3 regions of the Nostoc sp. JL31 genome follow, and region 1 is predicted to be linked to each of the others. Evidence: riboswitches for the same ligand, from Rfam matches in the RefSeq annotation. Region 1 holds a riboswitch; each other region holds the start of a gene.
The links. Region 1 has a riboswitch for cobalamin ahead of cobG (precorrin-3B synthase). Riboswitches for the same ligand answer to the same signal wherever they lie in the genome.
Positions count from the first base shown of each region.

Region 1 (11,032 bases):
TAATTAATGGCACAGAGGGGCTATTAGCAACCTGTTGAGCATTATCAAAAAAACCAGTGAACCACTGTGCTACTTGCTGAACCTGTGTCTTAATTGGTGGCGCACTGGTATCAGCATGGCTTTGTTGAATAAATGAAAATGTAGTGACAAAGAATGTCAAAATTGATACTTTGACTAAATGCATAGAGGTTCGGATTCCAACAAGAGCAGATTACAGACTTATGGATAAATAATTTACACCATCAAGCCCCATTTTCCCTCATGAAATAAATCTCTTAGCTGTTGGCTAATAACTCTTGTGTCATTTTCCAGATTAAGCAAGTAGTAAATAACTTCAATTATCCAGATTAGCCACTCAGTTTAAACTCAAAGAGAACCTATCAATTAGTTAGCTATTATACGCAAATATCAAAAATTCAGTGCCTTCATAGATGAACTCTGCCATCTTGCACATACCCATCTTTTGATGTGCCTGAAGTGATGCTTTGTTATTTGCCTTGATGAACAGTATTCCTTCCCGCTTTGGTAGAAAATCTTTCAACTTAGCAAACATTACCGCAGCAATACCTTGCCCACGCATAGTTTCATCAACACAAATGGGGCCATACAAGTAAGCATCTTTTGTACCAGGATAGGCTTGTAACATCACCGTTATAATTGGTAAATTAGCAGTTGTCTTTGACCAACTGAGTAAGAATCCTACAACTTGATCATTTTTTCGGGCTACAACGCTCGGCATTTGCGAGATAGTCATCATCACAGCCTCTGGCTCAAGATGACCTAACAACATACCATCATGTTCTGCGTCATTGGCTTGGGCCAACTTGACGATTCCAGTAACATCACTGGGGCTGGCACGGTCAATCACTACATCATTGAGACACATACCTGGTTAATATAAATAGGAGAAAGACTTGGATCAAAAGAATTTTCTTTTAGAAGAATAACAGAAATGACTTTAAGATTGACTACTTTACTTTATAAGCCAGTAGTCTTTATGATATTTCTCGTTCAGTTTCAGTCAAAATTTTAACTAAACCTCCTATGCCCACCGTTGCGATTATCTATTTTTCTGGTGCAGGTCATACTCATCTTATGGCCCAAGCTATTGCTGAAGGTGCAAGTAAAGTTAAAGACACCACTGTTGAACTGCTACGGATTACTGGAGAGCAGATAGTCAATGGTCGTTGGAAGAATGATGAGGTAATAGCAACTCTCAATCAAGCTGATGCAATTGTTTTTGGCTCTCCTACCTACATGGGTGGTGTTGCGGCTCAGTTCAAGGCATTTATTGATGCTGCTAGCGAAGTTTGGTTCCGACACGGATGGAAAGATAAAATCGCTGGGGGTTTTACCCATTCCAGCTCTCCCAGTGGCGATAAACAAGGTACACTCCTCTATTTAGCTACCAATGCAGCCCAACATGGCATGATTTGGGTAAATGTGGGAGACTTACAAAGCTTTTTATCTGGTAAAGATGATGGGGTAAATCGATTAGGAGGATTTCTAGGTGTAATGGGTCAAAGTCAACTCGACATGAGTGGCAAAGAACCAGTGCTAGATTCGGGCGATTATCTGACTTCACTACGCTTTGGGGAACGCATTGCAGAGGCAACTAAACGTTGGGTTAAGTAGTTTTTGACACTTGTATTTGGTTATAGCATCCTTGTATTTGATAGAAAATTCAAAGAGTCAAAGTTGTACTAAAGTAGCGATCGCTTGCAACAGGCAGTACACTGCTACTATGCTAAAACTTCCAGAATGCGTAGGCGTAGCCCACCGTAGGCATCGCTGTTTTTTCTACTAGTAAGAGTGCTTTTCTAATGGGAATACTTTATATATAGTAATTCCAACAAATAGAACAATAGAACTCCTGTAGTATGAGCTACTGTACCAATATTGATTGCCTACGTCCCCAAAATTCTAACACTTCTCGTTTTTGCAATAGTTGTGGTCAGGAATTATTACTTAAACAGCGATATCGTCCACTCGCCGTCATTGGAAGCGGTGGCTTTGGGAGAACATTTTTAGCTATTGATGAACATCTTCCAGATCAACCAAAATGTGCGGTCAAACAACTATGTTTTCAAAAGGAAAATACTGAGATTTGGCATAAAGCAGTCAATTTATTTCATCAAGAAGCGCTTCGTCTCAATGAACTAGAACACTCTCAAATACCCAGATTACTAGCGCACTTTGAACAAAATCAAAAGTTTTATATCGTTGAAGAATTAGTCGATGGACAAACACTCGCACAGGAATTAAAAAAACAAGGAGTTTTTCAAGAACCGCAAATTTGGGAGATATTAAAAAGCTTATTGCTCACATTACAATTTATCCATTCCCGACAAGTAATTCACCGAGATATTAAACCGGAAAATATTATGCGCCGTTCGGGTCGAGGAGACCTGGTTTTAATCGATTTCGGAGTTGCTAAATTAGCCAATAACATGAAGCAACTTCGTACAGGCACCATAGTAGGTAGTCCAGAATATATCGCTCCCGAACAAATGCGAGGAAAGGCATTACCAGCCAGCGATCTTTACAGCTTGGGTGTAACATGTATTTACTTACTTACCAATGTTTCTCCCTTTGATTTGTTCGATATTGCTAACGATCGCTGGGTATGGCAAGAATATTTACCAGCAAACAATACTGTTAGCGTTCACCTTGGTGAAATCTTAGATAAACTTTTACAAAATGCTGTTTCGCAACGCTTTCAATCGGCAACAGAAGTTTTACAGATACTGGAGCAACAACCAAAGAAATTGCTAAATATTTCTAATTATCGTACAGTAAATACTATTGATTATACACATTTGCGTGATTTATTAGCAAAAGGAAAATGGGAATTAGCAGATCGAGAAACTTGGGAACTAATGTGTCAAGCACTAGCAAAGCCTAGAGGTAGCTATATATTTAATAGTGATCTTGAGAAACTTCCCTGTCAAGATTTGCAAACCATTGACCTTTTATGGGTGAATTACAGTCATAAACGCTTTGGTTTTAGCATACAGACACTTATTTACAAAAACGTCAATGGAGACTATGGAGTTTTTTGTAATCAAGTTGATTGGCATACATACAATTATAGTTATGCAAATTCAGAATTCAATTTTAGTCTCAAAGCACCAATCGGTCATTTACCGTCACGTATTTGGATTGGTGGTTCTCAACCGTGGCGCTACCCTGATGCTTTAGCTGTAAAATTAGCAGCTTGTGGTATTAGTTAGTTTTGATCAAAAAGATTGTTGAATAATATTACTAATAAACTCCTGGTTCGTAGTGAGCGATTCATCGCTCAAAGCAACGATAATTAGGACTAAAGTCCTCTCTACGAGACGCTATGCGTAGCTTGCTTCCCCAAAGGGGTACACTACAAACTTTAATTGATTTACGTCTAGCTACTTATAATTTAACAGTGAGCTTTGTTGATCGCTCTTCATTTTTATGCCCCAGGTATCGCTCCCCCAATCGTTCTATCCACACCTACCCCTCACCGCTCTTGCGCCTATGCAGGATGTGACCAACCTCTGGTTTATGAAGGTGATTGCCCACTACGGCAGCCCTGACTACTTTTTCACCGAATATTTCCGCGTTAATGATACCTCACGGCTCAATCGTAGCATTCTGGCAGCAATCACCGAAAACGACACGGGTCGCCCCGTTTTTGCGCAAATGATTGGTGAAAGCATTCCAGACTTAGTAAGAACAGCAAAGGAACTCTGCAACTACAATATCGCTGGAGTTGACTTGAACATGGGCTGTCCAGCACCTAGAATCTATCGCAAAAATGTTGGGGGTGGATTGCTGCTCTTGCCGGAAAAAGTGGATCGGATTTTGGGAGAACTGCGGCAGGCAGTCAACGATCGACCTTTAACCGTCAAGATGCGCGTAGGCTTTGAAAATACAGATAATTTTTACAAAATTCTAGATATCATCAATCGCCACAGCATTGATTTGCTGAGTTTGCATGGTCGCACGGTGAAAGATATGTACCACGGGGCAGTGAAATATGATTTAATCGCTGAAGCCGTTAGACGAGTTCATTGTCCAGTGCTTGCTAATGGCAATATCAACTCGGCAACAACTGCTGTTGAAGTGCTTTCTCAAACGGGCGCAGCGGGTGTGATGGTGGGACGCTGGGCGATCGGGAATCCTTGGCTTTTTAATCAAATTCGCCAAGCTTTGCGAAGAGAACCGATCGCACCCGTTCCTTTAGCGGAGGTACGCAACTATATCGATCGTTTATGGCAAACTCCCACAGCAGCAACTATGCCAGAGCGATCTCGCGTAGGCTACCTGAAAATGTTCCTCAACTACATTGCTCTGAGTGTTGACACTGAAGGTCATTTTTTACGGTTGATGCGACATACTTCTACTGAGGCAGAACTGTTTAACCTCTGCGATCGCGTTCTCCTGACTGATTTGACGAAAACTTTAGCTCTAGCACCCTCCTTGAGCGTGTAATATCGGGCGTTGTAGATTTAGCTGTGATTGTAGTAGTTCACAACCACTGGAATCCCTATTATCTAACTCGAAGGGGTCAATCACGCCTTGTGTCGCTCCAAGGCTTCGAGAACTCAAAGCCTTGGAGGAAATTGAGCAAGAATCTTGGTAATGTCTCTGTTTTTTTTCTAAAGTACTACTAGCTAGGCAGTTACAAAATTTCTGGCAATAGTAATGTAAAATAATTATCTGGATGATGTCTGGTTGAAATCTATAACCTAAACAAAATCTAAATTACTCAAGGCTGGGAGTTGGGAAACTCCGGTGAAATTCCGGGACTGTGCCGCAGCTGTGATGGGATGACCCAAGTCAGAATGCCAACTCTCAGGATGTTCTCAAGACACACTCACCGTCTACTCCCTGCGTTGCACGGGGAAGGAGTTCTAAATTTGGTTTCTGGATTTGCCACTTGTCCTGGCTTGTTTTATGCTACTCCCGCCGCAGATGGGATATTATCTCGCGTTAGAATACCAGGTGGAATTATTAGTAGTCAGCAGTGCCGTGCGATCGCAGATATAGCAGAACAGCACGGTGGCGGCTATCTAGATGTGACTAACCGAGCTAACCTGCAAGTTCGTGAAATCCGCACAGGGATAAATGCTGAGGTTCTGAAGTACCTACAAAATATGGGATTGGGTTCTGACAATACTGTTGTAGACCAAATCCGCAATATTATGACCAGTCCAACTGCTGGTATCGATCCCCAAGAATTAATCGACACTCGCCCCTTTGTCCAAGGTTGGGATGATTATATTGCTGCACATCCGGCGCTTTCGGGACTGTCAGCCAAATTTAGCGTTTGCTTTGATGGTGGTGGGATAATTCAGGTGTGCGATCGCTTGAATGATATCGCCTTTGTAGCTGTCTTACTTAACGATAATGTTTATTTTCGCCTCTATCTCAGTGTTGGCAAGAAGGGTCAACCGCCCACCGATACGGGAATTTTGTTACCACCAGAGGACTGTTTGCCCGTCTTAGCAGCTTTGACGGATGTCTATCTAGCTTATAGTCATACTACGAGTAAACGGCGGCTACGTTTGAGAGAGTTATTGAATACTTTGGGTTGTGAAAATTATCTCCAGGAAGTTGAGCAGCGTTTACCTTTTTCTCTTTTGTACAGTGAAATAAGAAAAGACCTAACCCCCCAACCCGCTTCCCTTGCAGGGAAGGGGGAGAAATTCTCCCCTCTCCTTGTAGGAGAGGGGTTGGGGGAGCGGTCAAATGCGAAATATCAGCATATTGGCATCCATCCCCAACGTCAGCAAGGCTTATTTTACATTGGTGTCGTCTTGCCCCTTGGCCGATTGGAGAGTAGACAGATGCGGGGTTTAGCAGATTTAGCAGCAAAATACGGTAGTGGAACTCTCAGGGTAACCCCTTGGCAAAATTTGCTCCTTACAGATATTCCTCAGCAATGGGTTGCTGATGTCCAAAGTGAAATTGCTTTATTAGAATTAGATTCTTCTGCAACCAATATCAGGGGTGGATTAGTTGCCTGTTCTGGAAAAAAGGGTTGCGCCGCTTCTGCCACAGACACTAAAAGTCATGCGTTGGCATTGGCAGAGTATCTTGAAACTCGTATTACTCTCGATTACTCAGTTAATATTCACTTCACTGGCTGCGAAAAATCTTGTGCCCAGCATAGCAACAGTGATATCACTCTCCTCGGCGTCAGCATTGAGGCTGAAAATACAACCGTGGAAGGCTATCACGTTTATGTTGGTGACAGCAATCAGAAATTCGGACGTGAACTATATCAATATGTAACTTTAGCCGAACTACCTGCATTAATAGAGCGGATGCTATATGTATATAAAATTCAACGCTTAAATTCTAATGAGTCCTTTGGAGAATTTGCTAATCGATATGCACTAGAACAATTACAGCAATTATTTAATATAATCCCTCAATCAATTGCGAACAACAAGATTGCCACCTTTTCAGAAAACTGGGCAATCTGAGCCTTTCGATTTTTATATGTCAATCCAAAATTTAAAATCTAAAATCCAAAATTGAATGTCCGACTATATCCGAGATGCCAACGAAATTTACCGTAATTCTTTTGCAATTATCCGGTCAGAAGCGAACTTAAATGTGTTGCCACCAGATGTAGCAAAAGTTGCTGTGCGTCTAATTCATGCCTGTGGGATGACGGATATTGTCACTGACTTGGGATATTCACCAACAGCAGTAAAATCCGCAAGGGCAGCACTGGCAGCAGGAGCGCCAATTCTGTGTGATTGCCGAATGGTTGCCGATGGCGTTACCAGGCGGCGGTTGTCTGCAAACAATCAAGTTATCTGTACCCTTAACGAACCAGAAGTGCCAGAACTTGCCCAGCGTATGGGTACTACAAGGTCGGCGGCAGCTCTAGAACTATGGCGATCGCACCTGGAAGGATCGGTAATTGCAATTGGCAATGCGCCCACAGCCCTATTCCGACTGTTAGAAATGCTCGATGAAGGAGCGCCCAAACCCGCGATTATCTTGGGCTTTCCAGTGGGGTTTGTCGGTGCAGCGGAATCGAAAGCCGCACTGACAGCAGATAGCAGGAATGTACCATTTTTAACCTTACACGGTCGGCGCGGTGGAAGTGCGATCGCGGCAGCAGCAGTTAACGCCCTGGCAACGGAGGAAGAATGAATATGCAACCCAAAGGTCGTCTCTATGGAATTGGTGTCGGCCCGGGCGATCCCGAATTATTGACTATGAAAGCGCTGCGGCTATTACGTGCGGCTCCTGTGGTAGCTTATCAATCAGCCACAGATAAAGAAAGTATCGCTAGAGCGATCGTGGCGCAGTATCTTCCTGGCAATCAAATCGAGGTGCTATTTCATCTCCCCCGCGCTTTGGAACCAGAAAAAGCAAAGTCTATTTATGACCAGGAAATTGAACCAATCGCCGACCATTTAGCAGCAGGTCGAGATGTTGTAGTGCTATGTGAGGGCGATCCATTTTTCTATGGTTCCTTCATGTACCTGTTCACGCGGTTATGTGACCAATACGAAACAGAAGTTGTCCCCGGAGTTTCCTCGCTAATGGCTTGTCCGGTAGCCTTGGGTGTACCTTTCACTTACTACACGGATATTCTCACAGTCTTACCCGCTCCATTGCCAGCAGAAGAACTGACTACACATTTGTTAATGACTGATGCAGCAGCAATTATGAAACTAGGTCGTCACTTTACCAAAGTACGAGATATCCTGCATAAATTAGGGTTAGCATCACGGGCAAGATATATTGAGCGGGCATCAACATCACAGCAACGCATTATACCCTTAGATGAAGTCGATCCAGATAAAGTACCCTATTTCTCAATGATTGTGATCCCAACTAAGAATCGACTATAAACCAAAAATCAATACAGTTGAGTTAAGCATTTCTTCGTTATCTTCTTTTTTTTAATTTTAGCGATCGGATTTGCTGGATTTGGATAAATTTATAATACGTACAAAACTGATAAATATAAGACGCGATGAATCGCGTCTCTACAAGGGGGATCAAAAAAACGGTCGCATTCCCATTCTGCAAACAATATTAATTGGCGTAAATGCCGAAAACCGCGTTCGCATAATGACCAACAAGTAGGCATCATTGCATCGTGAATGATGCCAATTGCTTTGCGATGATTTAGACTTTACCATAAATACTTCAAAAAAAATTGATGGCTTCTAATAGCACCTTCACTCCTGATACGATCGCTGCTGGCTTTCATGCCCTGTCTGACCCCCTACGGATTCAGGTATTAGAACTGCTACGCTCTCAAGAACTATGCGTCTGTGACCTGTGTGACCACCTGGGAACCACGCAATCTAAACTGTCTTTTCACCTCAAAACCCTGAAAGAAGCGGGTTTAGTTCGCGCTCGTCAAGAAGGGCGCTGGATTTACTACAGCCTCAATTTGCCCCAATTTGTTGCTCTAGAGCAGTATCTAGCAGAATTCCGCCGTTTTAGCCCCATATTACCTATTCGTCCCCCCTGCGAGCCTTAAATAAATATTCATCAATTTTTTTTGTAATATTTTGTTTAATTTTAGTTTTATCGGCATTTACAAATCAACTTTTTTTGAAATGATAGATATATACTCTTGATATAACTCACGAATTTTAGATTTTCAATTTTGGATGTTGGATTGAATAATCTGAAATTCCTGCTCAAAGCTCCTGCATTCATGTATGGGGTTAATTGTAATGAACAAAAAAACTTCAAAACGCCTCTCCTTTATTGACCGCTTCCTAACCTTGTGGATTTTTTTAGCAATGGCTATCGGTGTTGGTCTAGGCTATTTCTTTCCTGGAGTAGAAGCCTTTATCAACCAGTTCCAAGTGGGAGCAACCAATATACCGATCGCCATTGGGTTAATTCTGATGATGTATCCGCCTTTAGCCAAGGTGCGGTATGAAGAATTAGGGGATGTATTTCGCAACGGAAAAATTCTTGGTGTTTCACTAATTCAGAATTGGATCATTGGGCCAATTTTGATGTTTGCTCTGGCAGCTATCTTCTTACATAATTACCCAGAATACATGACGGGATTGATTTTGATTGGATTAGCCCGGTGTATTGCAATGGTAGTTGTGTGGAGTGACTTGGCACGAGGTAATACAGAGTACACGGCTGGATTGGTTGCCTTTAACAGTATCTTTCAAGTCATCTTTTATAGTCCTTATGCCTGGTTTTTTATTACTGTACTGCCGCCACTGTTTGGCTTACAAGGCAGTGTTGTTAATGTCAGCATTGCTGAGATTGCCAAAAGCGTGTTTATCTATCTCGGTATTCCCTTTTTAGCTGGATTTTTCACTCGTTACTTCTTAGTAAAAGTGAAAAGCAAGCAGTGGTATCACGAGGAATTTGTGCCTAAAATCAGCCCCATCACACTTATTGCTTTATTATTTACAATCGTCGTTATGTTCAGCTTGAAAGGGAATTTGATTGTTCAGATCCCCTTCGATGTGGTGAAGATTGCAATTCCGTTGATCGTCTACTTCATCATCATGTTTTTGATCAGCTTTTACATGGCTTGGCGCGTTAAAACAGACTATTCTAGAGCCGCAAGTGTAGCATTTACATCAGCAGGAAATAATTTTGAATTTGCGATCGCAGTGGCGATCGCAGTATTTGGCATTAATTCGGGTGTTGCTTTTGCCGCCGTCGTCGGGCCTCTGGTGGAAGTGCCTGTATTGATTGGTCTGGTTAATGTGGCTTTCTGGTTTGAAAAACGTTATTTTTCGCTATCTGAATCGAGAACCTTTTAAATTTAGTCAAATTATTCGGAGGATTTGAACCATGAAACGTGTGATGTTTGTCTGCAAAAAGAATTCTGCCCGTTCCCAAATGGCGGAAGGTTTTGCTAAAACTCTTGATAAGGGAAAGATTGCAGTGATTAGCTCTGGTTTAGAAGCAAGTCAGGTTAGACCAGAAGCGATCGCAACCATGAAAGAAATTGGTATCGACATTACCGATCAACACTCCAAACCCCTGAGTGATTTCCAAGCGAAAGACTTTGATGTAGTGATTTCTTTGTGTGGCTGTGGCATGAATTTACCGCCTGAGTGGGTTGTGCGGGAAGTATTTGAAGATTGGCAGTTAGACGATCCAGCAGAACAACCAGAAATTTTTCCGAGAGTCCGCGATGAAATCAAAGAACGGGTCACTCAATTAATTGAGTCTGTAAATCAAGAATTTACAACTGCTTGATAAATATTACTTGTAGCACTGGGATTACACTAAGACTCGAACCAATGTTCAACCAATTTCAGAGAACCTCTGGTGGGTGATTTTTGCGAGAGTTGGAAAAGAATAAGCAATTACCATGATGACATTTGACCATCCCCCCAGAATTTTATTTTTGTATGGCTCCTTGCGTGAGCGTTCTTATAGCCGCCTTTTGGCAGAAGAAGCCGCACGCATCATTGAAGAATTTGGGGCAGAGGTAAAGTTTTTCGATCCCCGTGAACTGCCGATTTACGGCAGCGTACTTGACACCCACCCAAAGGTGCAGGAGTTGCGCCAATTAAGCTTGTGGTCAGAAGGCCAAGTCTGGTCTAGCCCAGAGTTGCACGGTCAGATTTCTGGCATTATGAAAAATCAAATTGATTGGATTCCGCTTAGTATTGGAGCCGTTCGCCCGACTCAAGGGAGAACTTTGGCTGTGATGCAAGTGAGTGGAGGCTCTCAGTCTTTTAACGCTGTCAACACATTAAGAATTCTTGGACGCTGGATGCGGATGTTCACTATCCCCAATCAATCCTCAGTGGCTAAAGCATATCAGGAGTTTAACGAAGACGGGACTATGAACGATTCGCTCTACCGCGATCGCGTTGTCGATGTTATGGAAGAACTTTACAAATTTACCTTGCTATTGCGTGACAAAGTTGATTATCTCACAGACCGCTATAGCGAACGTAAGGAAAAAGCTGCCAAAGAGACAATCATGATAGCCTCTCAATCTCTTGAAATTAACTCTAAAACAAATTAACTATTGAGCATCCAAAAAAAGATAACCTCCTGGCAGATTGAACCA
Region 1 is NZ_JABXKO010000034.1:125,899-136,930, forward strand. Features, by position in the region: gene HWQ43_RS06790 (CpcT/CpeT family chromophore lyase) at 1-184, opposite strand, end outside; gene HWQ43_RS06795 (GNAT family N-acetyltransferase) at 389-886, opposite strand; gene HWQ43_RS06800 (flavodoxin family protein) at 1,045-1,635, shown strand; gene HWQ43_RS06805 (serine/threonine-protein kinase) at 1,881-3,233, shown strand; gene HWQ43_RS06810 (tRNA-dihydrouridine synthase family protein) at 3,451-4,470, shown strand; cobalamin riboswitch at 4,725-4,850, shown strand; gene cobG (precorrin-3B synthase) at 4,824-6,470, shown strand; gene HWQ43_RS06820 (precorrin-8X methylmutase) at 6,526-7,152, shown strand; gene HWQ43_RS06825 (precorrin-2 C(20)-methyltransferase) at 7,155-7,859, shown strand; gene HWQ43_RS06830 (metalloregulator ArsR/SmtB family transcription factor) at 8,174-8,500, shown strand; gene arsB (ACR3 family arsenite efflux transporter) at 8,700-9,764, shown strand; gene arsC (arsenate reductase, glutathione/glutaredoxin type) at 9,796-10,206, shown strand; gene arsH (arsenical resistance protein ArsH) at 10,322-10,987, shown strand.

Region 2 (11,032 bases), on a different contig from region 1:
ACCAAAATTAAGTTGCAATGCTCTTGTAATTCTTTACTTTGACCATAACATTCAGCTAAACCTGTGAGGTTTTTGATGTGATCGAGACGCGCCATTGAGAAGAGAGGGCGCTTGTTAGGATCGTCGAGTTTGCCAAAGATTTGTGTGGGATCTTCTAGAGTAAAGAGGGTTTCTGCAAGGCGTTGGCGATCGCTCTCTACTCGATCTTTATTTCGGGTGTAGGGGAAGTAATTATTTTCGTTTACTCCCGGCGGTACAACATTAAATTTGGGACTAAATAATTCAATGCCATTAGTAACATGATACAACTCCGGCATGGTAAAGCACTTATAAGATTCGTACTGTCCCACACTATCTGGTGTCCCGACAATTTCTTGGTAGGTGCTGCTAATCACAAAATTGGCAGCATTCATGGCAATCAAATCAGCAGTGAATTGCAAAGAAAAATGATATTTATCCTCCAATTCTTGCCAGTAAAGGTTACTGAACAAGTATTTAGATTTTTCTAAAGCATGGGCAACGTTGCATTGAGTAACTTTCAAACGCCGCGCCAGCAAGAATGCTATTAAGTTCCCATCAGTATAGTTTCCAACTATTAAGTCAGGTGTGCCGTGAAATTCTGCCCGTAGTTCTCTTTCGGAATCAATGGCGAAAGTTTCTAGATAAGGCCAAAACTCAAACCGAGAAATCCAGTTTTGAGTCATGTTAGGGTTAAATTCCCGTAAAGGCACTCGCAAAATCCAGGCATTTTCGGTACCGTGGACTTTTTCTAGCCGTTGATTACAAAGGGTACCATCACTATTGGGAATCAAGCGGGTGAGAATAATTACCTTTGGCTCGACATTCAATTTCTCTAAACCCGCAAGCAGGACATCTTCTTGTAGCTGCTTTTCTAGGCTCTTTGCCTGGTCGAGAACGTAAACTACTTGACCCCCAGTATCGGGACGCCCTAAAACTCCCTCTTGCCCAAACCAACCGTGGGCTGACACCAAGACGATTCTAAAAATCATCGGGATGCGAGAAATGAATGCTTCTAGGGTTTGAGGATCGGCAGAATCAATCAATTCATCAAGAATATTTAGGGTTTCCTGCACTCGCGCTGCGGTGTTACCCCAACCCGGCTCAAAACCCATTGACTGCAATTGGAAGCGGAATTGTTCGTAGGGTTCATCTGCGGGGCGATTATTAACAAAACTGATAGCTTTCTTAACTTGCTCAGAAAGTTGCTGCTGTGATTGAATGCGATCGTTAAGTAGCAGTTGCACACCGTTGTAGTGGTGCAGCCGCAAGAAATTCAATAAGCTGTCCAGCAATTGTTTGGAATCTTGAAAGATTTGGCTGGATAGATAGCGGTTGAGAAATTGTACCCCTTTACCAATATTTTTGGGGTCGCGGATGACTGGAGTGTAGTCATAAAACGGACCGAAGTCCAATTCTAGCAGGTCGCCCTCGTTGGGATGATATTTGTTCACCAAGCGATCGCGCAGATCCAACAAATCTTGCACCGTCATCGGCTCAATGCTTAAGTCTGATGTCAACCAATAAACTTCTTGGCTGGCAATCTTAGAACGGATGATGAAACAGAAGTTTGAGTCCTCCTGAATTATTTCCTGAGTATAGTAAATGAGTTTGCCTAACTCCGAGGAAGTGTAAAAGCCTTCAGGTTTCTGGGATTTGGAGCAATACTCACTATATACATTGAGTATGTCGTTCCGTAGCAAGTACTTCTTTTCTTGTTGGCGTAATTCACTAATAAAGGAACGTAAATCACTTTTTTCTTCACTATCTAAGACTGCTTGAAGCAATTCAGACATAGCAACTCCACTAAATGACGATGTTTGCATTGTTAACTTTCTAGGCGAGACAAATAAGCCCCACCTTTTGTTAGACATATATAAACACGAAACAACACAGATAAATTATATTTACCTGTGTACCTACAAGTATCAACTTTTCAGCAGGCACTTAAATCATGTTCTACTTTACTTAAAGTATCTATGACTCAGTATTTTTGGATCTCACTAAAGGAATACAATTTTTATTTCTTTTGATAGATGTTAGTAAATAACTGCATAATAAGATTTGGGGCACAAATTATCACGCCCTCAATTGCTTCATGCGATCTTTACTATATCATTTATTTGCGTATATATATTGAATATTGATTATCAGCACATACAGCATAATTCAGAATTCATTAATCAGAATAGGCTGCGCTAACAGAAGTACAAGAGGCTTTGATATTTAGCTTGTATAGTTCACTAACTTGAAATATGCTGTATGTAAGGTAAATAATTTCAAAAATCAAATATAATTCCTATATTGTGTTAATTTGGGAAATAAATAATAGTCTTGCCATAATCTCTTTTTAAATACTTGAAATAAAAGCTAATAGTTTTGCTGAAGTTTAACTATTTAGTTCAACTTAAATGAATTAAAATCAATTTTTGTTTAAAAACAGACTAATATTGATTTGCCATAGTTATAATTTAGGCAAAAGTTGTTTAAATTTGGTCAATTTATATGGCTACCAATACAGAGAAGTTAACAGCTTCTGACCACAGTATAGGCAACATTCTGATTATGTCTTTACTTGCCTTCTGTGGGCTGACTTTGATCATTCTTCTAGGCATTTTTTAACAGTTAAATGTGCGTTCAAAAACTTCTGACACTCAAATTCCCGACTTCTCCAAGAAATCGGGAATCTTAATATCAGTAGCTCATGCTCCAGAGAAGTATGAACATCTGCTTAGTCTGATAGCGTAGTAACAGGTACTCTATCCTTAGCCAGTCTCGTAGAGAAGTAGCTAAAAAGTAGATTTGCTTATATACATCAAATTTTGGATAAGATAAAGTAATGAATCATTATAGATTTGTAACCCTTCCAAGTCTATGAACTCGTAGACAACAGATCATTGCTAAAGTAATGGTTATGAATGTTCACAACCACAACCGATCTTTATATAGGAATATATACATAAATATGAGATTATATAGGGCGAACGATGGGAATCGAACCCACGAATGGTGGTACCACAAACCACTGCCTTAACCACTTGGCTACGCTCGCCATTCAACAATTTGAATTATAGCAATAATTTGGCAATCGATCAAGAGTTTTTGTTCAAGGAACGGACTTAGTTGATTTAGAGTCTCTGGAATCTAACGATTACAATGAATTTTACTTGGCAAATATGAAACCATTGACCATCATCGCGTATACTGGAGCAGCAGTAGGCCTCGCCGCCTTGGGTGTGACAATGGCGAAAACCAATCCCGGTCAAGTTGAATATGAAGAATATGCAGTTCAACGCCTGACAAAATACTTAAAAACCGATGTATGTAAAAAAACTACGAATATTATAGAAAATTTAATCCGTTTTAATTGTGATAAGTTGGTTGACTCAGCTAACCCGCAAATCCAAGAAATTATTGCCAGAACTACAGAAAGGCAAGATTTCCTTATTTTTAGTGTTTACCGTACAGATTTAAAAATAAATTCTTGGATACCTTCATATAAATTTGAAACAGTAGGAGCTTTTGATCAATTTTATACTTACACTGCCGAAGAACAATAAGGTAAGCAACAGGGGAAGAATATACAGCAGAATTCAGGAGTCAGAATCGGCTGCGCTAACAGAAGAAAAACAAGCTTTATACCTAGTTTTGGAACGATTAGTTGTGTCCTTTACAACTTCAAATGCGCTGTAAAAGTGATTAAGAATACTTCTGTTTAGTAATTGATAATAGTTTCAATAATTACCAGATTACTTATGAACCCCGGCTTAATCTTAAGTAAGATATAGTAACTGATACTTCAAGCTTTGCCGATGTCATCTGCCTATCTGCTATTATCTCATGGAAGTCGCGATCGCCGCCCAGAAATTGCTATGCAGCAACTAGCTAGTCTGATATGTCAGAAATTGTCAAGCGAACATTTGGTTGGCATCGCTGCTTTAGAAATGAGTCCTCAACCTTTACACGAGCAGATTCAACAATTTGCTAAAAACGCTTTTGGCGATTGCCCACAGTCTCAAAATGAGAATCGCCTCAAAATTGTACCGCTATTTCTGCTGCCGGGAGTGCATGTGATGACAGACATTCCTGCCGAAGTAGCACTCGCACAACAGGCTACTGGTCAAGATACAATCGTTGAGTTGCAACCATATTTAGGTTCTCATCCTAATGTAGAGAAATTGTTGGCAAAGCAAATAGCTGCTATCAAAGCAGAAGCATGGATTCTCTTAGCTCATGGTAGCCGTCGCCCAGGTTCGCAAAAAACTGTGGAAGCAATGGCGGCGAGTTTGGGAGCCGTGACTGCTTATTGGGCTGGACCTCCTAGTTTAGAATCACGGGTGAAAGAGTTGGTAACTGCTGGTTATCGGGAAATAGCAATCTTGCCATACTTTTTATTCGCTGGTGGAATAACCGATGCGATCGCCACCTCAATAGAGGATCTAAAATTACAATTTTCTGCGGTGAATTTCCAATTGGCGGAGCCACTGGGAGCAAGTGCAGAATTAGCCGAGCTAATTTGGGATTTAACACAGAGATGAACCGCACAGAAAAACAGGAGAACAAGTATTTGGGAAAGGTTTATTTAGTAGGTGCGGGGCCAGGAGATCCAGGATTAATTACCTTGAAGGCGAAAGGTTTGTTGGAATGTGCAGATGTAGTCATCTATGATGCCTTGGTGAGTCTGGCAATTCTGGCAATGATTAATCCTCAAGCCGAGCAAATTAATGCTGGTAAACGTGCGGGGAGACATTCGTTATTGCAGTCAGAAACAACTCAATTGCTGATTGATAAAGCGCAAGATCATGCAATTGTAGTGCGGCTCAAGGGTGGCGATCCGTTTATTTTTGGTCGCGGTGGCGAAGAGATGGAAGAATTAGTCAAAGTTGGAATATCAACGGAAGTAGTGCCAGGTATCACTTCGGGAATTGCAGCGGCAGCATACTCAGGTATTCCTTTGACGCATCGGCTCTATAGTTCATCAGTGACATTTGTAACTGGTCATGAAGCGGTGGGTAAGTATAGACCGGAAGTGAATTGGAGTGCGATCGCTCACGGTTCCGAAACCATTGTAATTTATATGGGAATTCACAATCTGCCTTATATTGTGGAAGAATTAAGTACTGCTGGGTTGAATTTAGAAACGCCGATTGCTTTAGTGCGCTGGGGTACGCGACCAGAACAAGAAGAATTGATAGGGACATTGGAAACAATTGTCGAGCAAGTAGAGGAAACTGGATTTAGTGCGCCTGCGATCGCAGTTATTGGGCAAGTCGTGAAGATGCACAGTATTTTGTCTGGCTGTCGTCCAGTTTGATAGTTGGCGCAAAGCTTGTTGTTTCGTATTCTCCGATAACCCTAGTGTATGATCGATAAGGTTATTCGGTTCTGGTGGGAGTCAGCTACCAGAGGTAACGGGGAAAGTTCGGTGCAAATCCGGCGCTGTCCCGCAACTGTGAACCAATGTGAGATTCAGGAAATAAATCGAAAATCTCAAATTGAGTGAGTCAGGATGCCCGCCGAAATAGATTTATTAGTTTCACATATCTGCGAGGTACAGATGACTACCACTGTAAATATTTCCCCAACCAGTCCAATGGATGTTGCTGAACATACTTTATTTGTTTGCAAAACCTGTGCCAGTGTTTGGCAAAATGGAAAACGCTTAGGTGAAAGTGGTGGTGAAAAACTTTTACACCAACTTCAGCAGCTGGCACAAGATTGGGAGTTACGAGATCGATTCCCGATTCAGGAAGTTGAATGCATGAGTGCTTGTAATCGTTCTTGTGTAGTCGCCTTTGCTGCTAAAGGCAAATTAACATATTTATTTGGTGATTTAGCCGTTGATGGTAGTGCCTCTGCGGTACTGGAATGTGCTAGTCAATACTATGCTAAAGCAGATGGTTTACTGCCTTGGTCAGAGCGTCCAGAAGCAATGAAGAAGGGCATTCTGGCAAAAATTCCACCGTTATCTATCTAAATAATGCGCGTTTTGATTTTGGGTGGGACGGGTGATGCAGCAGAACTAGCTGCCAAAGTGACGACTATCCAAGGGTTAGAAGTAATCACCTCTCTAGCTGGACGCACCCGCGAACCGTCAGTACCACTGGGCGATTTGCGGGTTGGAGGCTTCGGCGGTGCGGCTGGATTGGCTAACTATCTGCGAGTCATGCAAATCGACTTGTTAATTGATGCAACCCATCCTTTTGCGACTCAAATTTCCTTCAATGCAGCAGATGCGGCAACGGAAGTTGGAGTCCCCCGTCTGATGTTAATCCGTCCGCCTTGGGAAAAAGAAAGTGGCGATCGCTGGATTGAAGTTGACAGCGTTGCAGCCGCAGCAAAAACCCTGCAAAATCAGGCACAGCGGGTATTTTTGACAGTTGGTAGGCAAGAACTCGCCGCCTTTGCTCGCCTAGAGAAAATTTGGTTTTTGATGCGGATGATTGACCCTCCTGGCGATGATGCTTTAGTACCGCAGGGGATGGTATTGTGCGATCGCGGGCCTTTTACCCTCAATAATGAGAGACAAATTCTGATTGAGAATAATATTGATACCATCGTCAGTAAAAATAGCGGTGGCGATGCCACAAAGCCCAAGATTATTGCCGCGCGAGAACTAGGCGTGAAAGTTGTGATGGTAAATCGTCCAGCCATACCGCCAGGAGAGCAGGTTAGCAATGTTGATGCTGTTTTGGTATGGCTATGCGTAGGCGTAGCCCGCCGTAGGCATCGCTGCTAAATAATATAGGCAAGATTGATAATACGATCTTTCCTAATTTCCGTATAATACACGGGAACGATCGCAGTAACGACTTCCATGAAAAATCTAGTTTTATCTGCAATAGCCCTCGCCACCACATCTGGATTAGTTTTCGGGACAATGCCAGCCGCTTCTGCTTTAAGTTGGAGTTGGAATTATTCTGGTACTGGCGTAGCCGCAAATGGTACTTTCACCACTAATGACACCCCAAACGATTTGGGTTTTTACTTAATTACTGGAATTACTGGTAAGCGAAATGGTGAAACAATTACTGGTTTGCAATCCGCCGGGACTCCAATACCAGGAAACGAACCTTTTAATGTTGATAATTTAATTAGTCTTAATACTCAGCAGTTAACAGGTGATGGTTTTGGGTATTCCACTTCGGGAGGAAACTATTCTAGTCCATTTTTCGCGAGTTTTTTGCCGACACCAAGTTATTTAGAGGTTTTTACTGCGCCGCCAATCACACCAGGTTTTGAAAATTTGGGATTGGAAGATAGTGAGTTACCCATTAGTTTTTCTGCAACCATAATTACTGTCTCTGAACCTACTTCTATCCTTAGCCTACTCATTCTTGGTACTCTTGTTGGCGCACCTTCATTACTCAAACGCCACAATCTATCCAAATTGACTCAGAAGAAGCTCGAAAAAGTTTCCTAAAACCATCAATAACAATTCAAAATTGTACCCTTGCAGGAAAGCAAGCTACGCGTAGCGTCTTGTAAAAAAGAGAGTTTCAGATGGGAATTTAAAGCCCGATTGTAGCTTGCCTTTTGTAAAGTAACTTTAGCTAAGTACAGTTTTGCGGAAAAGCGTAGCGTTTTTAATGCAAGCCAATGCATTCACAATGCAAGCCGATGCATTCACAATGCAAGCCGACGTATTAACAATACAAGCCGATGCATTGGCATTGTAGGGTATTGCCAAATTTAATTCGCTATGAATTTATAAAATGCTGTAAGTAGGTGGATCTAAATAAATATAAGATAGTTCGTCATTGCGAACCAAGTGAAGCAATCGCAAAGACTGAGATTGCCACGTTTCACTTCGTTCCGCTCGCAATGACATCTTATATTTAATTGCGTCTGCTTACTTACTAAATGTTGACGTTCGGTCTTAAACCCTTAAATTTATGAGAAAACTTGCGATCTCTCTAGAGGCTCTCTGAGACACACAGATTAAAGTAATATAGCAACGGTGGTATCATTGCATCAAAATGATCCCGTAATTTTGTCTAGATATATAATTCTATCGCCCTGCGGACGGTAGATTATTTCTAAAAGGAGTTTGCTGCAATGTCCACAAAACCAACTACTCGACTAATTTTAGAGACTTTACTCCCCCATCTCAAAGTAGCAGCAGCCTATGCCAATGTTCTTCAACCAAAAATTGCTGCACTTCCCGCCAAAGAACAAGGAAACAACTTTTTTAGTGCTGCACTTACTGATGCAGATGTGGCTATTCAAAATCTGGTAGAAGTAGTATTATTAGGAACTTTCCCAGATATTCGCTTTTATGGTGAAGAATATGAAAGTTCTAATAACACCAAGTATTTTCGTGCTACCGAACTCGGTTCAGAAGGTGATTATTTAGTCACACTTGACCCGATTGATGGCACGAAGTTTTATATGGATGGACATTCTAATTACCAAATTATTCTCAGTATTCTAAATGCGGATGAGTTTGAAGCAGTAATTGCCATTTCTCCTGCCCAAAACATTTATTTTTACGCTCTTAGAGGTGAAGGTGCTTTTAAAGGCACGTTGGACATGAACTTAGAAGCCTGTGCCCCGTTAGATATAACATCCGCCAAACCTTCTATTTTATTGGGATGGGGAATGAATTCCATCGCACATTTATTAAAAGATCGATATAAAGTAATCGATATAGCAACTGATTACTCTAGTGATATTCAAATTCCCAATCTCAATGGTATTCTCAGTGGCGACTTGAGTGGAGCAGTCATTAAATCGGGCAAATTTCTTGATAGTGCTGCACTCGCTTTTATTGCAAAAGAGGCTGGCTGGATTGTAACTACTCTGGACGGTTCCACTTTACCGCCACTGCATACTTGTCAAAACTATAGTTTGCCTGGATTGATCGTAGCTGCTTCAAAATCTGTTCATCAAGACTTGTTAGAAGCGATGCAAAGCTTTAGGAGTGCTGAGTGCTGAGTATTGTGAATCTTCCCACTCTAAACTGCTACGGTAGGCAAACCGTGGATTTACCCCCCTTAATCCCCCGATGCATTGGGGGGAAATATCCGGTTCCCGGTTCTCCCCCTTGCCAAGGAGGAGTTAGAGGGGGTGAGAAGGACTTGTGTATACACCGTAGCTCTAAGCTGGAGAATTCACTACTGGATACCGTTTTCCACAAATCATATTTTTTGGCTAAATGAAAATCTGTATTGTTGGCGCGGGTGCGATTGGTGGATATTTAGGGGCGAAATTGGCACTGGCAGGTGAAGCAGTGACACTAATCGCGCGTGGTTCTCATTTGGAGGCAATTCAAAAAAAGGGGCTGAAGTTACTCATGGCAGACGGTTCCAGCCAAATTGCTACTCCGGCTTTGGCAACTAGCGATATTCAAGAAGCGGGGCCACAGGATGTAGTAATTTTAACTGTGAAGGCTCACAGTGTGCCCGCGATCGCACCTCTTCTCCCTGCACTCTACAATCCTCACACAATGGTAATGACAGCCCAAAATGGCGTTCCTTGGTGGTACTTTCGTCAACATGGCGGTGAGTATGAAGGTACACGGATTCAATCTGTTGACCCAGATGGGATTATTGAAGCTAGTATCGGTGCTGAACGTGCTATTGGTTGTGTGGTTTACCCGGCAACAGAGATAATTGAACCAGGTGTAATTAAACATATTGAAGGCGATCGCTTTACTCTTGGTGAAATCGATGGTAGTAAAAGCGATCGCATCCAATTATTGGCACAGACTTTAAAACAGGCAGGATTTAAAGCACCAATCCGCAATCAAATTCGCACGGAAATTTGGATCAAGTTGTGGGGGAATGTAGCGTTTAATCCCATCAGTGCCTTAACTGGTGCGACTCTAGAGGATATTTGCCGTTATCCCCTCACCCGTGAACTAGCGCGACAAATGATGACAGAAACTCAAGCGATCGCAGAAAATTTAGGTATCAAGTTTGGCATCACTTTAGAACAGCGAATTAATGGCGCAGAAAATGTCGGTGCCCATAAAACCTCAATGCTACAAGATATTGAAGCCGGACGCCCCACCGAGATAGACGCCATTGTTGGCGCGGTGGCAGAATTGGGACAACTTACTCAAATTCCTACGCCTTATATTGATGCTATTTATGCCAGCGTTAAGTTGCTGGAGGCGACTAAAGTAAGAATTTGACGAACCACAGAGACGCAGAGAACACAGAGTGAGGAGGAATAGAGAGGATTTTTGCGTCAGTTGTGGGATATTTCTTTATTTGGAATTCTCTTAAGGTGCGGAATGTAAATTATAGAATTATCAAGTCTATGAAGAAAAAAAAAGCATGGCAATTAACAATACTGGTTATAGCAGTAATAGGAATCAGCATCATTACAGGACATAATAATCCTCTAAAAGCTGCTTCACCTTTAGGGAAAGACACGCTGACGATGATTACTTCCCCAGATTATCCTCCTTATGAGTTTTATGATACGAAAGGAGGCGATCGCCAAATTGTTGGCTTTGATATAGATATTGCCAAAACCCTTGCTGAAAAACTAGGGTTTAAACTTCAAATAATGGAATCCGATTTTAATGGGTTAATTCCTGCACTCCAAGCAAATCGCGCTGACTTTGTAATGGCTGGGATGACTCCGACTCCAGAACGTCAGAAAAATATTGATTTTTCCATTATTTATTACGAAGCTAAAGATACAATTGTCGCTCCTAAAGGTAGCAACCTGAAACAACCCCAAGACTTATCAGGAAAAAAGCTTGGGGTACAACTAGGAACGATACAAGAACAAAATGCTCAGAAAATTGCTAAAAAAGTTGCAGGTATTCAGCTAAAGCAACTCAACAAAGTGCCGGAAGTAGTTCAAGAAATCAAATCTGGGCGAATTGATGCCGCAATTGTTGAGGATACCGTCGCTAAGGGATTTGCTCAAGCTAATCCAGATTTAGAATTTAATACTATTCCGTCAGAGGAAGCAAGTGGATCTGCGATCGCTTTTCCCAAAGGTTCTTCTTTTGTAGAACCGTTTAACAAAGTCCTTCAACAAATGAAGGACGATG
Region 2 is NZ_JABXKO010000031.1:23,802-34,833, reverse strand. Features, by position in the region: gene HWQ43_RS05705 (sucrose synthase) at 1-1,814, opposite strand, end outside; tRNA gene HWQ43_RS05700 (tRNA-His) at 2,998-3,070, opposite strand; gene HWQ43_RS05695 (DUF4359 domain-containing protein) at 3,195-3,578, shown strand; gene HWQ43_RS05690 (sirohydrochlorin chelatase) at 3,831-4,556, shown strand; gene cobA (uroporphyrinogen-III C-methyltransferase) at 4,553-5,332, shown strand; cobalamin riboswitch at 5,382-5,554, shown strand; gene HWQ43_RS05680 (DUF1636 domain-containing protein) at 5,576-5,995, shown strand; gene HWQ43_RS05675 (cobalt-precorrin-6A reductase) at 5,999-6,757, shown strand; gene HWQ43_RS05670 (PEP-CTERM sorting domain-containing protein) at 6,836-7,441, shown strand; gene HWQ43_RS05665 (inositol monophosphatase family protein) at 8,077-8,955, shown strand; gene HWQ43_RS05660 (2-dehydropantoate 2-reductase) at 9,176-10,156, shown strand; gene HWQ43_RS05655 (ABC transporter permease subunit) at 10,285-11,032, shown strand, end outside.
Region 2: linked by a shared signal. The riboswitch ahead of HWQ43_RS05680 (DUF1636 domain-containing protein) and the one ahead of cobG (precorrin-3B synthase) in region 1 are both predicted to bind cobalamin.

Region 3 (11,032 bases), on a different contig from region 1:
GGAAGCGATCGCGCATCATAGTTTTTAATAACTTCTGGTAATTGAGTACGTTGACCTTGAGAGTCAATTATGTAAGTGTAGAGGTCGTACCCAGTTGACTTTCCAGCTTTTCTGAGTAAAGATTGGCGATCGTTGAGCTTCTCAACCGCTAGATACTCTTGCTGTTCATTGCTTGCAGTTATTGCCAACGCATCTGGAAAAATCTTTAACTGCTCTATTAAATATGACTCCCAGGTTGCCAGATTTTCTATCTTCAGCAACCCCATATTAATTACATTTTGATTACTGCGTAGTACCTGACGCGGCGTTGCCAAATAAGTCTGTAAATTCTGCTCAACTCGATTGCCAACTTCATGACGTAATTCGCTAGCTACCTCATTAACTGCCTTTTGCCCGTTGCCGATTGATAAATATGCAGTCAATCCCACAGCTAGCAAGATTTGCAGCAAAAACAACGCTACCAAAATGCGACTTAGAGGTACGCCTTTAAACAGAGAAAAAACATTACTTTGCCCGGTATTTTTGTTCATCTGCCCACTTCCCCTTCCTGTCCTGTATTACTGAGTACAACACCTCTAGTTTGCTGTCCTGTGGGCTTATGCATAGTTTGTACTCGGTCGGGTCAAGTGCCAATATACCACTTCTGGTAAAAGAACAAAACGTTACTTAACTGCACCTGTAAATTTTACCAGCCAAAAATTGATGAAAAACCGAATCAATTCGTAGCTAGTTAAGATTTATGAGTTATAACTGGCATTTTTAAATAAATCTAACTATAGACAGATGAAATTTGAAGCGTTACTGTTGTAAAAAGCGCATTTTTTAGCGTTCAGACCATGTTTTAATCTCGGCGCTAAAGAATAAGGAGTTAATCACTTAAAGGTTGCTCCTAATTTTACTGCATCCTGCCCACAGCAACCCCCAAGACATAGGTTTTATCACTCATGCTCAACGTATCCACTCACGATTCTCAACAAAATCAGCAATTAATTGACAATACTGACTGGAACGTTATTGAAACGGAGTTTAACCCGGCGCAGTTGCATCACAAAGAAACCGTCTTCACTCTTGGTAATGGGTTGTTAGGAGTGCGGGGTACATTTGAGGAAGGGTATTGCCAAGATTTTCCAGCCACACTCATCCACGGTGTTTATGATGATGTGACAATTACTCATACTGAACTAGTAAACTGTCCCAACTGGCTGCCATTGGTGGTGAAAGTAGCTGGGGAACGCTTTAGTATGGACAGTGGTGAAATTCTCAACTACGAACGTCGGCTTGACTTGCGCTTAGGTTTAGTTAGCCGTGATGTGCGCTGGCGTAGTCCTAGCGGTCATACCTTAGATTTTCACTTCGAGCGTTTCACCAGTTTAGCAGACCAACACGTTTTGGCGATTCGCGCTCAAATTACATCGGTAGACTTTGAGGGTGAAATTACCATTGAAGCCGGATTTGACAGCAAACCACATACCCAAGGCGTTAAACATTGGCGAACCTTAAACCAAGGTGGCATAGATCGGATTATCTGGTTAAACAGTAAAACTATCCACTCAAATATTCAACTTGGGATGGCAGCTAAGTTAGTGGTAGATGGCGACGAGACTGCACCCGTGAGCGTCGAAAATGCTTCTAGTTCTCCCATTTTGACAACCACCTTAGAGTTATATCCCGGAAAAACGGTAACTGTAGAAAAGATTGTCACCCTGTTTACTTCACGAGAGACAGAAATCCCCATTGCCGCCGCCTTACCAAGACTTGCTGATGAACCCAGATATACTACCCTATTGGCGGCTCACATTGCGGCATGGGAGCAAGTGTGGCAAGACAGTGACATTATTATAGAAGGCGATCACTTGGCTCAATTGAGCGTCCGTTATAATCTCTTCCAATTACTTGCTGTAACACCGCGTCACGATGATAGCGTGAGCATTCCTCCCAAAACCCTCTCCGGTTTTGCCTATAGCGGACATATCTTTTGGGATACAGAAATATTCATTCTTCCTTTCCTCACCCTAACTCAACCAGCCCTAGCGCGTAACTTGCTCACCTACCGCTACCACACCCTACCAGGAGCGAGACGCAAAGCTCAAGAAGCCGGTTATCAAGGAGCGATGTATGCTTGGGAAAGTGCCACTACTGGCGATGAAGTGACTCCGCGCTGGGTTCCGGCTCCCAATGGTGAATTAATCCGCATCTGGTGCGGTGACATTGAAGTGCATATTACCGCAGATATCGCTTATGCAATTTTGCACTACTGGCAGACTACCAACGATGATGACTGGATGCGCGATTATGGCGCGGAAATTATCCTTGATACGGCTGTTTTCTGGGAAAGTCGGGTGCAGTGGAACCAAGAGCGCCACAGCTATGACATCCTAGATGTCATTGGCCCTGATGAAAATCACGATCGCGTCGATAATAATGCCTTCACCAATCTCATGGTACAGTGGCATTTGCAGTCAGCTTTGGCGCTGTGGGATTGGCTCAAACAAGCTTATCCTGAAACTTCAGCCCAACTAGCGCAAAAACTCAACTTAACCACAGAGCGTCTGCACCATTGGGCAGAAATCCAAGAGCGTCTATTTGTCAATAAAAATGTTCAAACAGGTTTAATTGAGCAATTTGAAGGCTTTTTCCAACTAGAAGACGTTAACCTCGCTGATTACGAACCGCGCAGCAAATCTTTGCAAGGTTTGTTGGGAATTGAAGCCACCAACCAAAAGCAGATTCTCAAACAGCCAGATGTATTGATGCTTCTGTACTTACTGCGCGATCGCTACGACTATAACACCCTCGCCACCAACTGGGACTATTACACCCAACGTACCGACCACAGTTATGGTTCTTCACTAGGCCCAGCCATTAACGCCATCTTAGCTTGCGACCTCAATCAACCAACCGAAGCCTATACACATTTTCTGCGATCGGCCTTGGTAGACTTAGAGGATGTGAGAAGTAACGCCGCCGAAGGAATTCACGCCGCCAGTGCTGGAGGAGTATGGCAAGCGGTAGTTTTTGGGTTTGGCGGCATTCGGATGACTCAATTTGGCCCCGTTGCCTGTCCCAACCTACCACCCAACTGGACGCGTTTGAAGTTTCGTCTGCAATGGCGTAACGAGTGGTATGACTTCGACTTACAAGCCGAAACAGAAGTTAAAGTTCCCGCCTTGGCAGATACACGCTCGAAAATTGTCTAATAGACTTCTTGCGTGAATCAAAGAGCTTTCACCCTAAATCCCTCTCCCAAGTTTGGGAGAAGGGGTTGGGGGATGAGGGCAATAAACACTGGTGTTGTGAAGTGAATTTTCTTTGATCATATATGTATTAACATCTAAGTATTATTTATTACAGAAAGTTTTTGTGCAGAAGATTTATGAGATGGGAACTCTAGCTAATAAGCTTAATTACAGTATCCCACCCAACACTGCTAATCATGTCCAACTTTGCTCACTCCACATTGGGCCAATCTTCTTACCCTCGCTTGACTAAAAGCTTGAGTGCTGTTGAAAGTTGGGGCTTTGGTTTGACAGCTCATATTTCTTGGACAGCACTGGTTCCAGCAATTCATGCTGCTCTCGGTTCCCAAGCTATTTTTGTCTGGATACCTGCGGTGATTTTCGGAATGCTGCTCAACTATCAAGTGAAACGCTTAGGTATGCATTTCATCAATGTAGCTGGAGGAACACCTAACTATGCGACCAAGCTACTGCAAAACTACCCAGGATTAGCTCGCTATGCAGCAATTGGATACCTCCTCAACTGGGTTTCCTACCTGTCAGTGAATACAATCGTACTCAGAGATTTAATTAAAGTAAATTTGGAGCCGCTGGGTATTGCCTGTCCAGACATATTTCTGGATATTAGCTTTACACTGTTGCCCTTTATCGTGGCCTTTAGTGGGACTCGCGCCCTGAGTATTTTACATTTGTTTTTTGTCATTCCAGCCTTTGGACTACTAATGACCTTCTGTATACAAGGTCTTGGCTGGTTAGCGTTTTCTCCGGTGAGTCCTGGGTTTTTTCCTAGCAGTTGGTCATCTTTGAGCTTTGTGGATTGGGCAAAGTGGTTCTTTTTCGTCACTTATGCAACCTACAGCTGTGAAACAGCTTCTTCCTTTGTTGCCGATAGTCGCAACCCCACTCAAACGCTGCGGTTTCTAGACATTGCCGCCTGGATGATGCCACCCATCTTTTTGGGGGGTTCTTGGGTAGTAATGCGGTTGGCAACAAATCCCAACCTGAAAGACAATGCTTTTCTGAATCTGGTGGCGGCTTCCCAGCCCTTTTGGGGAAAATTAGCTGGTGTAAGTATTTCTTTTTTGCTAGTAGCAGCTTGTCTACTCGGTTCGGCAACGGTGGTTTCTAATTGCCCGCGAATTTTGTATCAACTGGCTTTAGATAACCACATTTCACCAGTATTTTCTGTTGTCTCCCGTCGGGGTGTGTTTGTCCCAGCATTGACATTGACACTGGTGTTGTGCTTAATCTATCTGATTTGGGGAGATGTGGCGCGAATCGTCGCTGTTGGTAACATCGGTTGGTTTGTCTCCTTTATGTTACTGCATTTAGGGCTTTGGCTTAGGCGCGATCGCCCGGAAGTTTTGTTTCCTCGCATATCTCTGGGCATTCTGCTGTTAGAAGTTGTAGTGCTGTTCGTGGGCGGATTTGCTTGGGGTTGGCTCAACTTGCTGATTGGGCTATTATTTCCCATTGGTGTTATGGGAATAGATGCGGTGATTCGCCGTATGGACTTCCCTGCATTCCATCCCAAGTGGTGGATGCGGCGATATCGCACGCGCCCTGTGGTAATCATTAAAGATTCAGTAATTCTTCAGGTGAGCATCCTGATTTTTTTACTGTGCAGCGCCGTGGCAGTTGGCTGGTTATTTGGTGTCAAACTTAATAAAGTAGCGACTGCGGGCGGTGAGAATATATTTGTGGTGCTACTGATGAGCGTGGCATTTGTGGGAGTAGCGATCGCTTGTTGGACAAGTTTACCGCAAGTAGTTGCGATCGCAGAAGCCAGAGAAGCTGCCGAACACCTCTTTACAGTCGCCCAAGATGGTATTTTAGTCGTAGATAATCTAGGCATTATCCAGCAAGCTAACCCAGCCACTGAATCGTTTTTTGGTGTCAACCCATCTGAGTTGCCAGGAAATCACCTCAATAAATGGCTACCTGCATTAGTCTACTATCCAGAGCAGTGGACAAAGCGTAGCGAACAAATTCTAATCGGCAATGGAAAAAACAGAACTCTGGAAGTTTCCATCTCAGATAGACCCCATCAGGATTTTCAGGAATATGTCGTGATTCTCCACGATATTACCCAGCGCAAACAAGCAGAACAGATATTGCGATATTCAGAAGCACAATTGCGCCAAGAGGCAAAGCAGCTAGTATCTCAATTGGTGCATAGTGAAAAAATGTCCAGTTTGGGGCAGTTAGTAGCAGGTGTAGCGCACGAAATCAACAACCCAATCAATTTTATTTATGGCAATGTCGGCTATGCCAATCAATATATCCAAGATTTACTGATACTGCTGCAACTATACCAGCAAAACTATCCTAATCCAGTCACGGAAATTCAAAAACAAACAGAAGCAATCGACTTAGATTTTCTAATTGCAGACTTGCCCAACTTGCTAACTTCGATGACAGTTGGTGCCGAACGAATCACAGAAATTGTCTTATCTCTGCGAAACTTTTCTCGGTTAGATGACGCAGAGATGAAAGCTGTGAATATCCGTGAGGGTATAGATAATACCTTGATGATTTTAGAACATCGCCTCAAACCTAAATCTAACAATAAAACAATTGAGGTAATTAAAGAATACGGCGACCTGCCATTAGTAGAATGTTATGCTGGACAACTGAATCAAGTATTTATGAATCTTCTCGCAAATGCGATCGATGCTTTAGAAGAGGCAGTGGAAAATGGTGAGTGGGAAGTAGGGGAAAAAGCGTTTTCTAATCCCCAGATACGCATTCAGACTAAACTCACTAGTGAAAATCAGGTAGTTATTCGTATTGGCGACAATGGTATAGGCATTCCCGAAACGGTACAAAAACAATTATTTGAACCATTTTTTACGACTAAACCAGTTAATAAAGGTACTGGGTTAGGTTTATCTATTAGTTATCAGATTATCACTCAAAAACATCAGGGAAAATTAGAATGTATTTCTGCTCCTGGGCAGGGAACAGAATTTGTAATTGTAATTCCGCTAAACCAGCAAGCTATCTAATTGTCAACATTTTGAAAGCAAAAATAAAAATTGTGATAATTATCCGTGTCCCATTTTCGGGTGTAGTAAATGATATCATGCCCGTATAATTAGTTATGATTTCCACAGTCATTGCACCCCACCCCCAGCCTCTCCCCGCAGGCGGGGTGGGGTTCTTCAGGTTTAATAAGTAATCTAGCGGACATGATATGATTGTGTTTAGTTGCTGCTTGTTACCAATCTTGGGTATTTATTTCTGGGGTCATTTTGATTAAACTTTTTTTGATAACTGCCAAAGTTGGATTTCATAACGCAGATGGCTCTCAAAAATTACCCGTGCTGTTAAACCTTCCGTAATCGGTTTTTCCAACCAACGCTTAAATGCTAAACGACCAAGTGCGTGTAATGGAGGGACAGTGATCGCCACAACATCAGCAATATATTTAACTGTTGTCAGTCCAAAAGTACGGAAGTTATCAACACACAAATCAATCGTTGGCGCAATATGGGTTGAAATGTCTTCAGTCTTGATTAAATTAAATCCAGATTTTTTCAACGCTATCTGGAGTTCACTGGCGATATGACAATTAGAAAAAATACCTTCTTGGTATTCGGCATCGAAACGCATCATGTCTGCAAGCAGTAGGTAGCCACCACTATCCAGTAAACGAGCCGCACCTTGAGCTAAATCGAGAGCAGCAATATATTGACTGCTTTCGCTAAATAAGATCAGGTCGTAGGAGTATGATTTGTTAAAATCTTCAAATCTCGTTAAGTAGAAAGGTACTTGACCATTGGTATTTTGAAAAAACCTCTCTTGCTGGAGTGCGTCGGGTGCTAATCCCTCAACACTGAAACCGCGTGAGCACAAATATGCCGCATTACCACCAATCCCACAGCCTACGTCAAGTACAGTTTTGATATCTTCTGGGATAAAACTCAAAAGTTTGGCTGTATAGCTTTCCTGCGCCACACGCAGACGAGTTAGAGTTAATTCTTCACCATGAGTAGGTAGTGGTTCCCAATACCCATAATGGAGATAGGAGGAATTTGTGAGTCCAATATAATAATCTATCGCTGCATTTTGGTAGCGAGTTGGTTTGGGAATCTTGCTTGATTTTGGCTTGAGCATTGAGGAATAAAGTAAGTTTTAGGGCATTAAGCTTGGTTTAAATTCTGACCATCGCTTACAAACTTGTTCGTAGCAATCGGCTGGAGTAATTTTTAGTTGGTGTAAAAAATTAACCTCAATCTGAGGTTCAGCCTTTAGCACTAGAAGAATATCTTGATGGGGATTGTATGTTACGACTGCTGGGAAAATTGATGAAATCATGGATGAGCAGATTGATTGCGATATAGCTCCGCAATCCTGAAACGAGCGCAAGTAGAACCTAATCAGATCGGAGGGTAGAAATTGCAGGGTGAAGGGAACTGTATCAAGACTTGTAATTGTAGGGTGAGTAACTTTAGTATCCACATCACAAATGACAACTCCCCGCCCAAATGACTGAAATCCCTGCCATCCTGTGTAGCCGATTACCAGCAGATTATTATGAATAAAGCTGTTTTGCCAGTAGCCAAAATTTCCTTGCCAGACACTATTGGAGGGTCGCATTCACTTCCTCCCATAAGACTTTTGTTTCTTCACTTCCCGATTTTCACCAATGCAGGGATCGCCTAACCTTGCTGTTTTAATCTGCATTACTTTCTATTCCTTTTAAGATTAATGATTTAGGTACTAGAGATTAGAAACTGAAAAATTTTACCCAATCATCAATTAACAACAACTTATATTTAATTTTGCCCACTTATTTAGTGGTGGAATCTTTGCCAAAATACCCTTTCTCAAAATTTCCGGTCGTTCTGACCAAGGCAATGAACCATCGAGTTTAGCATAATATTGACTAGCACATTGCAAAACATCAGATGCACTAGTGTCGACTGGTAAATCACCAAAGAGATAGGTTGATTTACCTTCTGCTGTAAAGGCAATAACACAAGAATGGTTACAAGCACTCATGCATTCAACTCCCTGAATGAGGAATTTATTTCGCAATTCCCAATCTTGTGCAAGTTCATGAAGGTGTAGTAGTAGTTGCTCACCTTTACTTTCACCAACTCGTTTACCATCTTGCCAGACGCTGGCGCAGGTCGTGCAAACAAATAAACTATGTTGTTTGTCAAGCATTAATTTTGAAGTGTGTAGGATTAAGTCCGAATCGCAGATATGACATGTTGTCGCAGTCGTGCAACTGCAACATAGCTATAGAGTAAATTTGGCACAAATGATGTTGCAAAAGCTTTCACGCTAGGGAAAAAATAGCGTAAATGACAGTTACACCAAAGCACAATTGTAACTATCAATAAACTGCCTATAATTTCATAGCCATGAGTAGTCCGTGGCGTATCTCTGGCATTATGAGAGCGTGAAACTGATGTATCTTTGAAATATTTATGGCAATGTTCACCTGTACCTCGCAGATGGATGTAAGTTTGTCTGTTACTTTCGGCGGGCATTCTGACTTTGAGGCATAAGCTTCATTACAGCTGCGGGACAGCGACGGATTTACACCGAACTTTCCCCCTTGCGTCTGATGGCTGATCCCCACCAGAACCGATTTGATATTGGTTTTATAATAGCATGATTATAAATGAATGTAAGAACACTTAAATTTACTGGTTGCAATAGCTACAATTATATTAGCCGCGATCCCTGAGTTCGATGTAACGATGTCTACGACGGGCTATTCGGTGTCGCTAACCGGACTCACTAGCTGAAAAATCAAAACTTAAAATTGAGGAAGTATAAACACTCCAAATTCTATTGTTATGCTACCTCTATAGTGTCGAGTAAACAGAGTAATGTTGAAGTTTTTTGCTGACCGTGGTGGTACATTCACAGATATTGTTGCTGTTACTAACAATCAAGCAATTATCGATGGAGTTTCAAAACATACCGAACGTTTTTTAATTATCCCTCTGCCTAATCAGCAATGGATTATAGTCTACAAACTACTTTCAGAAAATCCCGAACTATATCAAGATGCAGCCATCCAAGGTATTCGAGATATCATAGGTATTGCTAGCAACGAAGCCATTCCTAATGAAGCGATAGAAGTTGTAAAAATGGGGACAACAGTAGCAACAAATGCGTTGTTAGAAAGGAAAGGTGATCGCGTCGTTCTTCTCATCACCAAAGGCTTTAAAGATGCGCTGCGAATTGGCTACCAAAACCGTCCTAACATCTTTGCTCGTCATATTGTTTTACCAACCATGCTTTATGAGCAGGTAATTGAGATAGATGAACGCTACGATGCTAACGGAAATGAATTAGTATCCATAAATATTGAACAAGTTAAAAGTGACTTACAAGCAGTTTACTATACAGGAATTCGGAGTTGTGCTATTGTTTTTATGCACAGCGATCGCTATCCTGCTCACGAACAACAAATAGCCCAGCTTGCCCAAGAAATCGGCTTTACTCAAATATCCGTATCCCATCAAGTTAGTCCCTTAATGAAGTTAGTTAGTCGGGGAGATACAACAGTAGTCGATGCTTATTTAACTCCTATTCTGCGCCGCTACGTTAACCAAGTAGCGAATCAGTTACCCAACGTCAAATTAATGTTCATGAAATCTGATGGTGGTTTAGTCGCAGCCGAACAATTTCAAGGAAAAGATAGTATTTTAAGCGGCCCAGCTGGCGGTATTGTTGGCGCAGTCCAAAGTAGTAAAAGAGCAGGTTTCGAGTTAGTTATTACCTTTGACATGGGAGGGACAAGTACAGATGTCGCTCATTTTAAAGGAGAGTATGAACGACAACTAGATTCAGAAATTGCTGGGGCGCGGATGCGAGTTCCTGTATTAGCAATTAATACTATTGCTGCTGGTGGTGGTTCAGTTCTCTTTTTTGATGGTTCTAGTTATCGTGTCGGCCCTAAATCTGCTGCTTCAAATCCTGGGCCTGCTTGTTATCGACGTGGCGGCCCATTAGCGGTTACTGATGCCAATGTGATGTTAGGTAAAATTCACCCACAATATTTTCCCTCAGTTTTTGGCATTGATGGAAATTTACCTTTAGAGAAAGATATTGTTATTCAAAAATTTACCCAATTAACCCAAGACATTCAAGCCGCTACATTAAATGATTGTACTCCCGAACAAGTAGCTGCTGGATTTATTGCGATCGCAGTGGAAAATATGGCGAATGCAATTAAAAAAATCAGTCTACAACGCGGTTATGATGTCAGCCAATATGTGCTTTGTTGTTTTGGTGGTGCAGGTGGACAAGTTGCTTGTTTAATTGCCGATACCTTGGGAATGAAAAAAATATTTTTACATCCTTATGCTGGAGTCCTATCTGCTTATGGAATGGGATTAGCTGATGTACGAGCGATTAGAGAAGGAGGAGTTGAACAACCTTTAACTCAAGCATTAGTCCCTAAGTTACAGCAGCTAATGGAATATTTAGAAACTCAAGCTAGCAATGAAATAGATGAGGCACTGAGTCAAGTAGAGGTAATCCGAAAAGCTAACTTAAAATACGAGGGTACTAACTCTATCTTGACTGTTAATTTTGCCGATGATGTGGTAGTGATGCGACAAGAATTTGAGAGTGAACATAAATCTCGCTATGGTTTCATTCAATTAGAGAAAACCTTAATTGTCGAATCTTCTTCAGTGGAAGTAATTCAAAAAATGGATACTCCTGAAGAACCTTTAGTTATTCGTACCCGCCCTTTAGATGAAGTGCCCATATCTGTTGAAACAGTCAAGATGTTTACTGCTGAGAGATGGCACGATACTCCT
Region 3 is NZ_JABXKO010000085.1:117,422-128,453, forward strand. Features, by position in the region: partial or broken gene HWQ43_RS19845 (ATP-binding protein) at 1-530, opposite strand, end outside; gene HWQ43_RS19850 (glycoside hydrolase family 65 protein) at 945-3,197, shown strand; gene HWQ43_RS19855 (ATP-binding protein) at 3,434-6,244, shown strand; gene HWQ43_RS19860 (class I SAM-dependent methyltransferase) at 6,495-7,355, opposite strand; gene HWQ43_RS19865 (hypothetical protein) at 7,374-7,838, opposite strand; gene HWQ43_RS19870 (DUF1636 domain-containing protein) at 8,001-8,411, opposite strand; gene HWQ43_RS19875 (hypothetical protein) at 8,432-8,740, opposite strand; cobalamin riboswitch at 8,714-8,857, opposite strand; gene HWQ43_RS19880 (hydantoinase/oxoprolinase family protein) at 9,086-11,032, shown strand, end outside.
Region 3: linked by a shared signal. The riboswitch ahead of HWQ43_RS19875 (hypothetical protein) and the one ahead of cobG (precorrin-3B synthase) in region 1 are both predicted to bind cobalamin.